Regions from separate parts of the Sphingopyxis sp. Geo25 genome, predicted to be linked through region 4. Evidence: predicted binding sites of a transcription regulator. Region 4 holds the regulator's gene; each other region holds the start of a gene.

Region 1 (3,895 bases), 550 kb from region 4:
ATAATAGGCGCCGCCCTTCTCCCGCGCGCGGCGCCACGCCGGCCGGTCGTGGCAAGCATTCACAAAATTGGCGAGTTTCGGGAAGCGCTGCGCCAGTCCCTGCATGATTGCGATCTCGGCCGGAAAGCTCAGCATGATGTCGGCGGCGGTCAGATTATCGCCGACGAAATGGCCATCCTCGCTGACCGCGCTTTCCATATAGGCAAAATGCGAATCGAGTTGCTGCGTGATCCGCGCTTCGAGCGGCGCGGCCGCTTCGCCGAGACGCGCCGTATAAATGCGCAGCAGGATCGGGGTCATCGCTGAGCCTTCGGCAAAATGCATCCATTGCAGGTGGCGGACATGGTCGTCGGTGCCTCGCTGCGGCACCAGTTTCTCACCGCCATGATAGTCGCAGATATATTCGGCGATCGCCGCCGACTCGATGATGATGCGCCCGGCATCCTCCAGCACCGGCGACTTGCCGAGCGGGTGAACCGCGATGAGTTCGGGCGGCGCGAGATTCGTGACCGGGTCGCGATCGTAGAATTTGATTTCGTAGGGCGCGCCAATCTCTTCGAGTAGCCAGAGGATGCGCTGCGAGCGGCTGTTGTTGAGATGGTGGACGATCAGGCTCATCGCTCTCTCCTTCGTGGGTCAGTATGGATAGGGTCCGTTGCGGTCGATCAGCGCCGCGAGTTCGCGCACCAACTTCGCGCCGAGGATCGCCGTGACGCCCCCAACGTCGCGGCCGGGGTGATGCTCGACGATGTCGGCGCCTACGATCGGTGCGGTTTGCTTGTGGAGGACCGCCAACACCTCGCGGACGGTCAGACCTCCCGGCTCGGGATGCGCGACGCCGGGCGCTTGGGCCGGATCGATCCCGTCGAGGTCGATCGAGATGTAGAGCGGACCTTCGAGTACGGGCACCGCGCCCGGCGTGAACCCGGCCATCGGGACGATCTCGACCCCGAAGCGCTCGGCCTGCCCGCGGCAATGTCCGTTCAGCGTCCGGATGCCGACCTGCACCAGCCGCCTGGCATGGCCGGCCTCGCAAATGCGCGCAAAGGGTGAGGCGTGGCTGCGCGGATTGCCGCCGAAATCGTCGTAGAGATCGGGATGCGCGTCGAAGTGAAGGATGTTGACCGGGCCAAAACAGGTTGCCGCCGCCTCGACGAGCGGAAAGGTCACCGCATGATCGCCGCCGAGCGCCAATGGCACCTCACCATCTTCTTGCAGCATGGTGACGTGGCGCCGGATCGCCGCGTCGTCGCGCGCCGTGTCTTCGCTGAGCGGCAGGTCGCCATCGTCGGCAAAGGCGATATCGACGCCGATCTCGGGCCCAAGCTCGCTCGCCAGATTGCCGCGCTCGCTGCGCAAGGCGGCGCGGATCGCCGCCGGTCCCGCCGCCGCACCGCGCTCGAAGCTGCTGTTGACGTCGGTGGGCAGGCCGAAAAGACGGATCGCGGGCATGGGCTGCTTGTAGCCGCTGGCGAAGGTCGCGCAAGGCGCTGCTGGTTGAGAATTGGCTCAGGCAAATCGCCATTCCCTGATCACCGGCGAGCAATGGACGGCGGGCGGGCCGACCTGCAGGAGAGGGGCTGCGCAGGTACGGTGCGGTCGCAAGGAGACCGCGGGGCCCGCCGCCGTCGGCTGGCCGGTTTCTCCCGAGATCGGGGAAACCGGCCGGATGGCGTCAGTAGCGGCGATCAAAGCTCGCCATCGTCGCCTTCGTCATCGGGGCCGGCCATCATCTCTTCGGCCACCGCGTCGGTACGGCTACGGATCGCGCTTTCGAGGCGCTGCATCAGCTCGGGATTTTCGGTCAGGAAATTCTTCGCATTCTCGCGGCCCTGTCCGATGCGGATCGAATCATAGCTGAACCAGGCGCCCGACTTTTCGACGAGCCCCGCCTTGACACCGAGGTCGAGGATCTCGCCGATCTTCGAAATGCCCTGTCCGTACATGATGTCGAACTCGACCTGCTTGAACGGCGGTGCGACCTTGTTCTTCACGACCTTCACCTTGGTGGTGTTGCCGACGATCTCGTCGCGATCTTTGATCTGGCCGGTACGGCGGATGTCGAGACGCACCGATGCATAGAATTTGAGCGCGTTGCCGCCGGTCGTGGTTTCGGGATTGCCGTACATCACGCCGATCTTCATGCGCAGCTGGTTGATGAAGATCACCATGCAGCGCGAACGGCTGATCGAACCGGTGAGCTTGCGCAGCGACTGCGACATCAGGCGCGCCTGAAGCCCGACGTGGCTGTCGCCCATCTCGCCCTCGATCTCCGCCCGCGGAACGAGTGCGGCGACCGAGTCGACGACGAGCACGTCGATCGCATTCGAGCGCACGAGCGTGTCGACGATTTCGAGCGCCTGCTCGCCGGTATCGGGCTGCGACACGATCAGCTCGTCGATGTCGACGCCCAGCTTCCGCGCATAGACGGGGTCGAGCGCGTGTTCGGCGTCGACGAAGGCCGCGGTGCCGCCCATCTTCTGCGCCTCGGCGATGCAGTGCAGCGCCAGCGTGGTCTTGCCCGAGCTTTCGGGGCCGTAGATTTCGATGACGCGTCCGCGCGGCAAGCCGCCGACGCCGAGCGCGATGTCGAGGCCGAGCGAGCCGGTCGAGATCGCCTCCACCTGCATCGCTTCCTTCGAGCCCAGCTTCATTACCGAGCCCTTGCCGAACGCGCGATCGATCTGCGCGAGCGCGGCGTCGAGCGCCTTCTGCCTGTCCGTTCCGTTCACTGATTTCCCCGATTCGACGAGTGACAATTGTCCGGCCATGACCGTCCCTTTCCAGCTCTAGAGCGACGGCAGAAGCATCGCAATGGCAGACTATGTGCCATATTTGTTCTCATGGAACAAGTGGGGAACAAAGAAAAATCGAAGGGGAAGAAATGCTCAGTTTTCGGCCGAAAATTCGTCCAGAACCGCTTCGATATCGCTGATCCGGAACGGCTTGGCGACCAACCGCCGGTGCGCATGTTCCGCCGGAATGATGTCGCCGCCGCCCGAGGTGAAGGCAAAAGGAATCCCGCGCGCGGCCAGTGCATCGGCGATCGGCCAGCCCTTTTCGTCGCCAAGGTTGATGTCGACGAGCGCACCGCCGATCGCTTCGGCGGCGATGATCGCCAGCGCCTCTTCATTCGTCGTCGCCTGCGCGGGTTCAGGCAGGCCGAGCGCGTCGAACATGTCGACGAGCATCATGCCGATCAGCACATCGTCCTCGACGAGCAGAATGCGATTCGCGTCAGCCATCGGACGCCCGATGCGCCGCATTGTCGAGCGCCGCCGACACCGCCTCGGCAAGCTGCGCGACCGAGAAGGGCTTGGGCAGGAAGGCGACGTCGTCGATGTTGATCGACTGACGAAGCTGCTCCTCGGCATAGCCCGACATGAACAGGACCGGCAGCGCCGGCCGCTTCTTGCGCATCTCGCGCACCATCGCGGGCCCGTCCATCGTCGGCATCACGACGTCGCTGACGACGAGATCGACCTTTTCCATCCCGGCGAAACGTTCCAAGCCCTCTTCTCCCTGCGATGCAGTGAAGACCGTATAACCCGCACGGGCCAGGGCTCGTTCCGCGACAGCACGCACCATATCCTCATCCTCGACGAGGAGAATGGTACCCGTGCCCCACTGGCTCTTTTTCGGCTTCGGCACCGGCGTGGGCGTCGCCGGTGCGCCGTGCTCGGCGCGGTGGACGGGGAGGTAGATGGTGAAGCTGGTTTTGCCGGGCTTGCTGTCGGCAAAGATGAAGCCTGCCGACTGCTTGATGATGCCATAGACGGTCGACAGCCCGAGCCCGGTGCCCTTGCCGACGTCCTTCGTCGTGAAGAAGGGCTCGAAGATCTTCGGCAGCACGTCGGCGGGGATGCCGGTGCCGGTGTCGCTGACCTTCAGCGCG
Region 2 (3,895 bases), on a different contig from region 4:
ATCAGTAGCAGATCCTCGCAATGGTCGAGCAGGTCGCCCAGTTCGAGAATGCAGCTGCCCTTTTGCGTGCGCAGATTGCCGATCGACAGAAGGCGGGTCAGTCGGCCCCAGCCGTGGCGGCTGACGGGATAGGCGACGATGTCGGGCGTGCCGTCGGCGAAGACGAGCCTTGCACCGACCACGAGCCGGAAGCCCTCTACTGCCCCGGGATTTTTGACCCGCAGCTCTTTCAGAAAAGCCCATGCCCGCACCACCCCGGCCACACTATTCCGATCGGCGATGCCGATGCCGGTCATGCCGAGCGCGATCGCCTCGGCCACCATCTCGGCGGGATGCGACGCCCCGCGCAGGAAGCTGTAGTTGGTCGCGGCGACCAGTTCGGCGAAACCAGGATCAGCGGACTCGTCGCTCATGCGAAGACCCCATGGATATACCAGCGCGGGTCGGGCTTCTCGTCGTACAGGCCGTGGCGGAAGAGCCAGTAGCGGCGGCCGTGGACGTCCTCGACGCGGTAATAGTCGCGTGTCAGCCCACCATTGTCGCGGCGGCGCCACCATTCGGCGGCGATGCGTTCGGGGCCTTCATACCGGCGTATCGCGTGAAAGGCGCGGCGCCAGCGGAAGCGCTGCGGCGGGCCGTCGGGAACCTCGGCGATCACCTCGATCGGCTGCGGCGGGTCGAACAGGTGGAAAGGGCGCGTCGGCGGCTCGCCGGGTTCGGGCATCTGCCAGGGCAGCGGCGGCGGCGCGTCGATCGCGGGAAGCGCGAGCTGCGCCTGTTCGGGGATATGCGTGTCGGCAGCTATCAATTTTTTGACACGCCCGCGCCCGAGCCGCGTCGTCATCCGGTCGACGAGCTCGTCCATCGCCGCTTCACGGACTTCGCCGCCTTCGAGTTTCAGCTGCGTGGCGCCGAGCGGGTCGAGCCGCGGCACCGTGAGGCGGATCATGTCGAAGCCGAAGCCGGGGTCGAGCGGGTCGGCAAGCCCGTCCATCCGCTCGGCAAACAGCCGCATGACGAGGCGCGTGTCGCGCGTCGCGTGGCCGGTCTCGATATCGATGCCGCGCGCCAGCCCGTCGCTCCGGAAGAAGGTCGCACGGAAATGGCGGCCGCCTTTGCCGCGATCGAGCAACTCCTTGATCGCTTCGTTCGCGAGTTCGGCCAGCACCTTGGTCGCATGCGCCGTGCTGCCGATCGGTTCGGCGAAGCGGCGTTCGACCGCGACCGGGGGCGGCGCGATGCGCGGGTCGAGCGGGCTCGGCGCGTCGCCGAGGATACGGCGGAGCGCCATCGCGGCGCCGGCGCCGAAACGCGCGGCGATATTCGCCATCGGGCGGCTCGCGAGGTCGCCGATCGTCTTCAGTCCCGCGCGAACGAGTGCTGTCGTCGCCTCGGGCCCGAGTTCGAGCGCGAGCACGGGCAGTCGGCGGACCGCGCTGGCTTCGTCCGGGGCAGGGCGCGTCTGGTAGCGGGCGAGCGCACGCGCCGCGTCGGCGGTCGGGCCGAACGCGTGGCGGACGCTCATGCCGAGCCGCGACAGACGCATTTCGGCATCGGCGATCAGGCTCGCCTCGCCACCTGCCAGATGCTCGGCGCCTGCGATGTCGAGGATCAGCCCGTCGGGAGCGTCGAGCGCGACGAGCGGCGTGTAGCGGTTGCATCCCAAGGCGAGCCGGTCGAGCCAGGCGTGGTCGGCGACCGGGTCGTGCTGGACGGCGATCAGCTCGGGAACCCGCGCGCGCGCGTCCGCAAGCGGCATGCCGACGGCGAGTCCGACCGCCTGCGCTTGCGCGTCCACGCTCGCGATGCGCAGCGCGCCGCGTATCTTCTCGGTGAAAACCAGCGGGGCGTCAGGCGGCTGCTGCGCCGTGCGACAGAGCCGCTCGGCGGGCAGGTACGGGAAGAAGAGCGCCAGATAGCGTCGGCTCCCCGAGGCTGTGCCCGAAACTTTTGTCGTCATGGTTCCAGTCCAGTCGCCAGCGGCCGCCCGCAGGGCCGCCGCGCCAGCGCAACAGTTCGAGGTCGAAGGCGGGTGCCCCCGGCGCATTGGCCTCAAGTTCGCGGGACGCCGCCGCGGCGACGCTCCACCGCGTCTCGGCGACGCTCGGAACCGGGACCGCATTGAGGCGTAGCATCAGCAACGTCGTCCCGGCGTCGCGTGCGCCGAGCGCGAGGCGGCGGCCTGCGGTGAGGTCGAGCAAGGGGAATTTGCCCCAGCTTTCGACGATCACCGCCGCCGATCCGGTGCAGCGGATCGCATCGTTGGCGCAGGCGAGCAGCATCTTGGGGTCGGGGGTTTCGACGAGCAGCAGCCGGTCGGGGTCGCCGCCGAGTTCGGCGATTCCGGGGGCGTAAATATGCCCGGCGCGCCCTCCGGCATCAGCGGTGCGCAGCCAGATCAGCGGCGTCGTGCCCGGGGTACGCAGCGCGAGCAGCGCAGCGAAGGCCGCGGCGCTCGTCCCGTCGAGCGCGTCGGCGGCGAAAAATTCATGGGTCCGCCCGATGGCAAGCCCGCCCCCCAGCGCGGCGTCGAAGCCCGCATGTCCGCTCGCCAACCAGCCTTCGGCCGGGCGGCTTGTCTGGCCACCATCGGCGGCCAGCCGGGCGATATGCTTGCGCAACCCGGCGAGAGATTGGGACGACTCGTGCATATATGTTCCTGATTTGTTCTATTAGCGCGCGAGCGGGGGCGATTGTCAAGTTGACTCAACCCTTGTTCATTTCGTCATGCCGGACTTGATCCGGCATCCATTCCTCCGACGAAGCATGGGCCCCGGATCAAGTCCGGGGTGACGAAAGGCTATTAGGGCGCCGTAACGCCCGCGTTGCTATCCCCACCCAGCGCGCGGAACAGCGCGATGCGCGTGCTCACGAGCAGCAACTGCGTCCCGATCTCGCTTCGCCGTGCCGCATAGAGGCTGCGCTGGGCATCCAAGCTGGAAAGGAAGCTGTCGACGCCGCCCTTGTACCGGGCGTCGGTGAGCATCGCGGTATCGGCGGCGGCTCCGGTATTGGCAGCGGCGGCGCGGACGCGTTCCGACATCGTCCCCTGCACCGCGAGCGCATCGGCGACCTCGCGGAACGCGGTCTGGATCGCGCCCTCGTAGCTCGCGAGCGCGGCGTCGCGCTGCGCCTTGGTCACATCGACCCCGGCGCGGCGGCCGCCGAAGTCGAAGATCGTCGCGCTGGCGTCGCCGCCGACCGACCAGTTGAACGATCCGCTGTCGAAGAGGCTTCCGAGCGCGTCGCTCGCGAAGCCGAGCAGTCCGGTGAGCGAGATCGTCGGGAACAGCCGCGCACGCGCGATGCCGATATCGGCATTGGCGGCGCGCAGGCGATATTCGGCCTCGATCACATCGGGACGGCGAAGCAGGATTTCCGAGCTGACCCCGGCGGGAAGCTGGACGATCCCCGGCGTCACTTCGGCGAGGCCAGCGGGGAGCTGCGCACGGTCGAACTCGGCGCCGACGAGCAGGCGGATCAGATTCTCGTCCTGCGCGAGCAGGGTTTTCTGCTGTGCGATCGAATCCTCGGCGGTGGCGAGGATCTGTTCGGCCTGGCTGAGGTCGGTGCGCGGCGCGACCCCGCCGTCTAGCCGCGCCCTGGTCAGACGGACGCTTTCGCGCGCGTTGGCGGCGGTATCCTCGGCGATCTTGAGGAGGTCGCGGTCGGCGCCATAGGTGGCCCAGGCGCTCGCAAGGTCCGCAATCAACGCGAGGCGCACGGTGCGCGATGCCGCCTCGGTTGCGAGCGCGCTGTTGCGGTCGGATTCGGCGGCGTTGGCGAGGCGGCCGAACAGGTCGAGTTCGAAGGCGGTAATCCCGCCGCGCAGCGAGAAATCGCCGCTCCCGCTGCCCGTGCCTCCATTGTCCGAATAGCCCGCGCCCGCGCTGAC
Region 3 (3,895 bases), on a different contig from region 4:
AGCGCCTGCAGCACTTCGAGCAGCTTGCGGACATCCTCGAAATGCAGGCCCGTCGTCGGCTCGTCGAGGATGTAGAGCGTCTGCCCGGTCGAACGCCGCGACAGCTCCTTCGCCAGCTTCACCCGCTGCGCCTCGCCGCCCGACAAGGTCGTCGCCTGCTGCCCGACCTTGATATAGCCGAGCCCCACGCGGACGAGCATTTCCATCTTGTCGCGGATCGCGGGCACCGCCTTGAAGAACTCCGCCGCATCCTCGACCGTCATGTCGAGCACGTCGGCGATGCTCATCCCCTTGAACTTCACCTCCAGCGTCTCGCGGTTGTAGCGTTTGCCGTGGCACGTCTCGCACGTCACATAGACGTCGGGCAGGAAGTGCATCTCGATCTTGATCAGCCCGTCGCCGGTGCAGGTTTCGCAGCGCCCGCCCTTGACGTTGAAGCTGAAGCGTCCGGGCTTGTACCCGCGCGCCTGCGCCTCGGGCAGCCCGGCGAACCAGTCGCGGATCACCGTGAAGGCGCCCGTGTACGTCGCGGGATTCGACCGCGGGGTGCGGCCGATCGGCGACTGGTCGATGTCGATCACCTTGTCGCAATGTTCGAGGCCGGTCAGCGCGTCGTGCGGCCCCGCGACCAGCCGCGCGCCGTTCAGCGTCCGCGCCGCGCTGGCATAGAGCGTGTCGATGACGAGGCTCGACTTGCCCGATCCCGACAGGCCGGTGACGCAGGTGAAGGTGCCGAGCGGGATCGTCGCGGTGACATTCTGAAGATTGTTCGCGCGCGCGCCCTTCAGCACCAGGTCGAAGCCGTTGCCGGGGCGGCGGCGCGTCGGCACCTCGATCTTCTTCGCGCCGGTCAGATACGCCGCGGTCAGGCTCTTCTTGTTCGCCAGCACCTGCTTCAGCGTCCCCTGGGCGACGATCTCGCCGCCGTGGACGCCCGCGCCGGGGCCCATGTCGACGACATAGTCGGCGTGGCGGATCGCGTCCTCGTCATGTTCGACGACGATCACCGTGTTGCCAAGGTCGCGCAGCCGCTTCAGCGTCGCGAGCAGCCGGTCGTTGTCGCGCTGGTGCAGGCCGATGCTCGGTTCGTCGAGCACGTAGAGGACGCCCGACAGGCCGCTACCGATCTGGCTGGCGAGGCGGATGCGCTGGCTTTCGCCGCCGCTCAAGGTGCCCGACGTGCGGTTGAGGTTCAGGTAATCGAGCCCGACATTGTTGAGGAAGCCGAGCCGTTCGTTGATTTCCTTCAGGATCGCCTTCGCGATCTGCCGCTGCGTCTCGTTCAGCTTCTCGTCGAGCGTGCTGAACCACGCGAGCGCGTCGGCGACCGAGCGCTGCGCCGACATGCTGATATTCTCGCCCGCGATCTTCACCGCCAGCGGTTCGGGGCGCAGCCGCGCGCCGTGGCACGTTTCGCACGGCTGCGCGGTCTGGTACTTGCCCAGCTCCTCGCGCATCCACGCGCTCTCGGTCTGCAGCATCCGGCGGTTGAGGTTGCCGATGACACCTTCGAACGCCTTGTGCGTCGTATAGGTGCGCTTGCCGTCCTTGAAGGTCAGCTCGACCGGCATCCCGCCGGTGCCGTGGAGGATGATCTGCTGCACCGCGCCGGGCAGGTCCTGCCACGGCGTGTCGAGGCTGAAGTCATAGGCTTTGCCCAGGCTTTCAAGCACTTGCATATAATAGGGGGAGGGCGGGTTCGATTTCGCCCACGGCACGACCGCGCCCTTCTTCAGGCTCAGCGCATGGTTGGGGACGACCAGGTCGGGGTCGAACTCGAGCCGCTCGCCGAGGCCGTCGCACGCGGGGCAGGCGCCCTGCGGCGCGTTGAAGCTGAACAGCCGCGGCTCGATCTCGGCGATCGTGAAACCCGACACGGGGCAGGAGAATTTCTCACTGAATATCAAACGGTTGGCCGGTATGCCCGCGCCCTTCATCGCCCCCCCGGCATCCTCCTCCTCCCGCCCCGGCACCGGCCCGTCGGCCATGTCGACATACGCGACACCTTCGGCAAGTTTCAGCGCCGTCTCGAAACTGTCGGCAAGCCGCGTCTCGATCCCCTCGCGCACCACGATGCGGTCGACCACGACCTCGATGTCATGCTTGTACTTCTTGTCGAGCGCCGGCGCGTCCTCGATCTCGTAGAACTCGCCGTCGATGCGGACGCGGGTGAAGCCTTCCTTCTGCCACTGCGCCAGCTCCTTGCGATACTCGCCCTTGCGCCCGCGCACGACCGGCGCGAGCAGATAGGCGCGCGTGCCTTCGGGCAGCTCCATCACCCGGTCGACCATCTGGCTGACATTCTGTGCGCTGATCGGCTCGCCGGTGACGGGCGAATAGGGGATGCCGACGCGCGCCCACAGCAGGCGCATATAGTCGTAGATCTCGGTGACAGTCGCAACGGTCGAGCGCGGGTTTCGGCTCGTCGTCTTCTGCTCGATGCTGATCGCCGGCGACAGCCCGTCGATATGCTCGACGTCGGGCTTCTGCATCATCTCGAGGAACTGGCGGGCATAAGCCGACAGGCTCTCGACATAGCGCCTCTGACCCTCGGCATAGATGGTGTCGAAGGCGAGGCTCGATTTGCCCGAGCCCGACAGGCCGGTGATCACGATCAGGCTGTCGCGCGGCAGGTCGACGTCCACGCCCTTAAGATTATGCTCGCGCGCGCCGCGCACCGAAATATGGGTGAGACTCATGGGAGGGGTATGTTCCAGATTTGTTCTATTGGCGCAAGAGGCGGTTCCGCGCCGGTTCGCCGGTAAGATAGGAGGCCCGGCGCCGCACCGCAATGTGGTGGCATTCCACCAACATGCCAAAGGCTTCGACCAATGCCGGCCGGCTTGCTTGACCCCGTGACGTCGCAGGCGGACAAGAATGGCCATTCGCGCCGCCTCGACCCGGCGGTGCAGAACAATCAGGAGACGGGGTAATGAAAAGCTTTCTAACGAGCGCCGCAGGGCTAGCGATCGCGGCCGCCTTGGCTGCGGCGCCTGCAATGGCGAGCGACAACACAATGTCCGCGACGCTGGTCGCCAAGGCCGATGGCGAAGGGGACGCCGCGGTGAAGGGCGATGCGTCGCTGAAAGCGCTGACCTTTGGGACATGGGGCGTCGACCTTGCCGCGCGCGACACCAATGTGAAACCCGGGGACGACTTCGACAGATATGCGAACGGTGGCTGGTTTGCGCGCACGGAGATTCCGGCCGATCAGGCGTCGGCGGGTGTCGACTATGATGTTTACAACCTGACGCAGCGCCAGCTCGGACAGCTTGTCACTGGAGCTCCCGCGACGACGCAGGTCGGCGGCCTATACCAGAGCTTTATGGATGAGAAGCGGGTCGACGCGCTGGGCGCCAGGCCGCTGATGGCCGACGTCGATGCCGTTGCGGCGATCAAGGACAAGGGCGCGATGGCGCGCTTCATGGGCTCGACGCAGGGGACGTTTGGCGCGACGATCGTCTCCGGCGGCCCCTATGCCGACACAAATGATCCGACGGTGAACGTCCTGTGGCTCGGCCAGGCGGGGCTCGGGCTTCCCGAACGCGACTATTATCTGAACGACAGTTTCAAGACGCAGCGCGATGCCTATCGCGCCTATATCGTGCGAACGATGAAGATGGTCGGCAATGCTGCGCCCGAGAATGCGGCGGATGCGATCATGGGCTTCGAAACCGAGATCGCGAAGGTCAGCTGGGCGATCGCCGACCGCCGCGACATCGGCAAGATCAACAATCCGATGTCGTCGGACGAACTCGCGGCCTTTGCTCCGGGACTCGACTGGAAGGCGTGGTTCGAAGGCGCCGGCATCGGACCGCAGAAGCGGATCATCGTCAACGAGAATACGGCGGTGCGCGACATTGCGGCGCTCTATGCAAGGACGCCGCTCGACACG
Region 4 (3,895 bases):
TGGTGCGACGCTGGGCGCGCGGGATCGCCGGCCTGCTGGTCACCGGTCTGGTGGTCGAGGTCGCGCTGGCGCCGATCGCATTGTTCCATTTTCACAAGGCCGGACTTTATGGCGCGCTGGCAAATGTCGTCGCGATTCCGCTGACGACCTTCGTTGTCATGCCGTTCGAGGCGCTCGCGTTGCTGTTCGACAGCCTCGGGCTCGGAGCACCCTTCTGGTGGGTTGCCGAGCAGGCCCTGCGAGTCCTGATTGCGCTCGCGCATCAGGTCGCCGACGCGCCGGGTGCAGTCGCTACGCTACCGCGGTTTCCGGCATGGGCGTTTGCGCTGGCGATTGCTGGCGGCTTGTGGATTCTCGTCTGGCAGCGATCATGGCGCTGGTGGGGACTCGCTCCGCTCGTCGCGGGCATGGCGGTGCTCGTCCTGCAGCCGCGCCCCGATTTGCTGATCACTGCCGATGGTCGAAACATCGCCGCTGCTGTGCCCGGCGGCGGTTATGCGCTGCTGCGCGATCGCGCGGGCGATTTCGTCCGCGATACGATGAACGAGGCGGGCGGCAGCGACGCGCCGCTGGGCGCGCTGGCCATGCTCGACCATGTCGCGTGCAATGTCGATTTCTGCCGCTGGGTACAGGAGGGCCGCATCGTCCTCGCCTCACGCGGCCGCGACCGGATCGAGGGAAGCGTGATGGCGCCCGCCTGCGCCGCCGCCGATGTGGTGATCAGCGACCGTTGGCTACCACGCGAATGCGTCGGGCGCTGGCTGACGATCGACCGCGACAGTCTGGCGGAAAGCGGCGGGCTTGCCATCTACCTTGGCGAAAAGCCGAAAGCCGTCGCCGCGCTGACGGCGGGCGACGGCCATCCGTGGCGCAATGCGCCGCAGGTCAGTGGTAACGACGAAGCAGTCCCGAAAGCCGCCCTTGCACAATGACGCGCCCAGCTTCGTAGCGCTGGGGTTCGTACGAACTGTTTGCAGGATCGAGCCGGATCATCTTGCCTTCGCGGCGGAAGAATTTGAGCGTCGCATCCTGTCCGTCGACGAGCGCGACGACGATATCGCCCTCGCGAGCGGTGCTGACCTTCTGGATCAGCGCATAGTCGCCGTCGAAAATCCCCGCCTCGACCATCGAATCGCCCGAAACCTCGAGCGCGTAATGTTCGCCGGCGCCGAGCAGCGCGGCGGGAACCGCGAGCTGGTTGTGATCCTCGAACGCCTCGATCGGGACGCCAGCCGCGATCTTCCCGTGCAGCGGCACTTCGACGATATCGTTCGCGGCAATCGGTTTGAGCGAGGGGGCGGGCTTGCGGAGCGGAACGACATTATCGTTGCGCACGGGCGTCTTGGCCGCCTCGGGCACCTTCAGCACCTCGAGCGCGCGGGCGCGGTTGGGCAGGCGGCGGAGAAAACCCCTTTCTTCCAAAGCGCTTATCAGGCGATGGATACCCGATTTCGACTTCAGGCCCAGCGCTTCCTTCATTTCCTCGAACGACGGCGAAATGCCGCTCGCGTCAAGGCGCTGCTGGATGAAGTGGAGCAGTTCGTGCTGCTTCGCGGTCAACATCGCTTGTTCTCCATGATGTCAGTTCCGGACATAGGGAGAACGATAGTGGAACAAACCGGAACTTGTCAAGCGATAGCGATATAGTCCGCTGGTTCACCCACCAAGCGCGCCGGCGCAGCGATGTCGCGGATCACCAGCGCGTTCGCTTCGGCGAGCGGCACGGTGCGGCCGCTGTCCTGTCCGTCGAAGACCGAGAGCAAGCCGCCCTCCAGCCGTGCGCGGAGATAGTCGCGCCGCTTGCCGCCGGGGCCGAGCGCGGCGGCGAGCGGAGCTTGCCGAACCTCGGGTAACGGCGCGTGCGCCCCGGCGAGGTGGCGAACGAGGGGGAGGAGGAACAGCGTCGCGGTGACAAAGGCGGACGAGGGATTGCCGGGCAGGCCGAGCAATATGGCGTCGTCGATGCGGCCGGCAATCAGGGGCTTGCCCGGGCGCATCGCAATCTTCCAGAAATCGAGGGAGCCGCCAGCGTCCTCAAGCGCGCCGCGGACATGATCATGATCGCCGACGGAGGCGCCGCCGACGGTCACGATGACGTCGTGACGTCGCGCCAGGTCCCTGAGAACACGCGATATCATCAGCCGGTCATCGCGAATGTGCAAAGGCAGCGAGACGTCGGCGGGCTCGGTCCCGAGCATCGCCGCGAGCATTGTGCCGTTGCTGTCCGGGATCTGGCCGGGCGCGAGCGCGTGGCCCGGCTGGACGAGTTCGTCGCCGGTGGTGATGATCGCGACGCGCGAACGGGTGCCTACCGGCAACTGCGCGGCGCCGCTCATGATCGCGGCGGCAATGACGCCGGGCGTGACGCGGGTTCCGGCGGCGAGAAGGCGCGCGCCCGTCGGAAAGTCGCTCGCGCGCGACCGGACGTGCTGGCCGGGCCGGATCTCGTCAGCGGTGGCGAGACGCAAATGCGTGCCCTCGGTAATGGCATCCTCCTGGATAACGATCGTGTCGGCGCCCTCGGGAAGCATCGCGCCGGTGAAGATGCGCATCGCCTCGCCGGGGCCGACGCGCTGGAGCGGCGTGCTGCCCGCAGCGATTTCGCCGGTCACCGCCCACGGGCCGGGCAGGTCGGCGGCGCGGATTGCGTAGCCATCCATCGCCGACAGGTCGGCCGAAGGCTGGTCGCGTTGGGCGAGGATATCCTGCGAAAGATATCGACCAAAGGACCGGGAAAAGATGACATTCTCGCTACCGAGCGGCCCTCGCAGGGCCAGCAGCCGGGCCTGCGCCTCCTCGACCGGGAGCAGGCCGCTCATTCGGCGCGCCAGTCGCCCGAGCGACCGCCGCTCTTTTCGAGCAGGCGGATATCGCCGAGGATCATCGCGCGGTCGAGCGCCTTCGCCATGTCGTAAAGCGTCAGGAGCGCAACCGATGCAGCCGTGAGCGCCTCCATTTCGACGCCGGTCGGGCCGGTCGTCGCGGCGGTTGCGCGCACGGCGATGCCGGTGCTTTCCCACGCGAACTCGACCGACACTTTAGAGAGCGCGAGCGGGTGGCAGAGCGGAATGAGATCGGCCGTGCGCTTGGCGGCCATGATCCCGGCAATACGCGCGGTTGAGAGGACGTCGCCCTTGGGCGCGTCGCCGCTGCGGATCGCGTCGAGCGCATCGGCTGACATCGTGATCCGGCCGCCCGCGACGGCGCGGCGCCCGGTGGCGGGCTTGGTCCCGACATCGACCATATGCGCGGCGCCGGTGTCGTCGAGATGAGTCGGTTTGGGTTTCATCGTCGGGAGCGAAGCAAGGCAGGGCTGGAAAGGCAAGGGGAATGGCAGGAAACGACCGATTGCGGACATAAACGCTCCGTGGCAAGTTTACCTGATGCGCCCCATCATTCTGCTTCCAACAGTTTTTCTGCTCTGCAGCTGTATAGGCCAGCCCAGCAGCGATGAGGTCGCGTCAGTTACCTCACCTGACGGAACGACCCGCGCCATTCTGTTCGAGACGAATGGTGGCGCAACGACTGCGTTTGGATACGAAATTAAACTGCGGCCATCGCGCGCAGAAACAGACGACACTGTTGCTGCCGGTGCGCTATATGGGGCCACGCGAAGCGAGTGCAGTTGGGGGGTTAATCTGAGGTGGTCGTCACCGACTGAGCTTGTTGTTGAGTTTATGGAAGCAGACCAGACGAAGCTGCCGGCCCAAGTCCAGATTGGCAACAAAACAGTGGTAATCACTCAGCGCTCTGGAATTTCAGATAAGGCGGCGCCGTGCGGAGGAATGCTCGCTAACTTACGCTAGTGGGCAACGTCTGCTTTCCACCCCAAAGCGGCCGTCAGCCTTCGAGCAGCGCTTTCGTTGCCGCCGTGACGTCGTCCTGGCGCATCAGG

What was found. The regulator LexA, encoded in region 4, represses DNA repair genes until DNA is damaged. The targets are predictions, from matches to a motif close to GTTCCNCNCTTGTTCT.
Region 1: a site for LexA is predicted at 2,846-2,861, ahead of recA (recombinase RecA). Genes of this name have one in related genera too.
Region 2: a site for LexA is predicted at 2,656-2,671, ahead of QOL68_RS11510 (ImuA family protein). Genes of this name have one in related genera too.
Region 3: a site for LexA is predicted at 2,711-2,726, ahead of uvrA (excinuclease ABC subunit UvrA). Genes of this name have one in related genera too.

Annotation. Positions count from the first base shown of each region.
Region 1 covers NZ_CATKOZ010000001.1:697,902-701,796, reverse strand. The annotation lists gene QOL68_RS03550 (glutathione S-transferase family protein) at 1-618, opposite strand, end outside; gene speB (agmatinase) at 637-1,452, opposite strand; gene recA (recombinase RecA) at 1,689-2,771, opposite strand; gene QOL68_RS03535 (response regulator) at 2,889-3,245, opposite strand; gene QOL68_RS03530 (hybrid sensor histidine kinase/response regulator) at 3,238-3,895, opposite strand, start outside.
Region 2 covers NZ_CATKOZ010000003.1:200,999-204,893, reverse strand. The annotation lists gene QOL68_RS11520 (error-prone DNA polymerase) at 1-413, opposite strand, end outside; gene QOL68_RS11515 (Y-family DNA polymerase) at 410-1,960, opposite strand; gene QOL68_RS11510 (ImuA family protein) at 1,851-2,651, opposite strand; gene QOL68_RS11505 (efflux transporter outer membrane subunit) at 2,804-3,895, opposite strand, start outside.
Region 3 covers NZ_CATKOZ010000004.1:193,708-197,602, reverse strand. The annotation lists gene uvrA (excinuclease ABC subunit UvrA) at 1-2,699, opposite strand, end outside; gene QOL68_RS13260 (M13 family metallopeptidase) at 2,933-3,895, shown strand, end outside.
Region 4 covers NZ_CATKOZ010000001.1:1,251,964-1,255,858, forward strand. The annotation lists gene QOL68_RS06185 (ComEC/Rec2 family competence protein) at 1-932, shown strand, start outside; gene lexA (transcriptional repressor LexA) at 886-1,563, opposite strand; gene QOL68_RS06195 (molybdopterin molybdotransferase MoeA) at 1,629-2,819, opposite strand; gene moaC (cyclic pyranopterin monophosphate synthase MoaC) at 2,816-3,289, opposite strand; gene trpC (indole-3-glycerol phosphate synthase TrpC) at 3,841-3,895, opposite strand, start outside.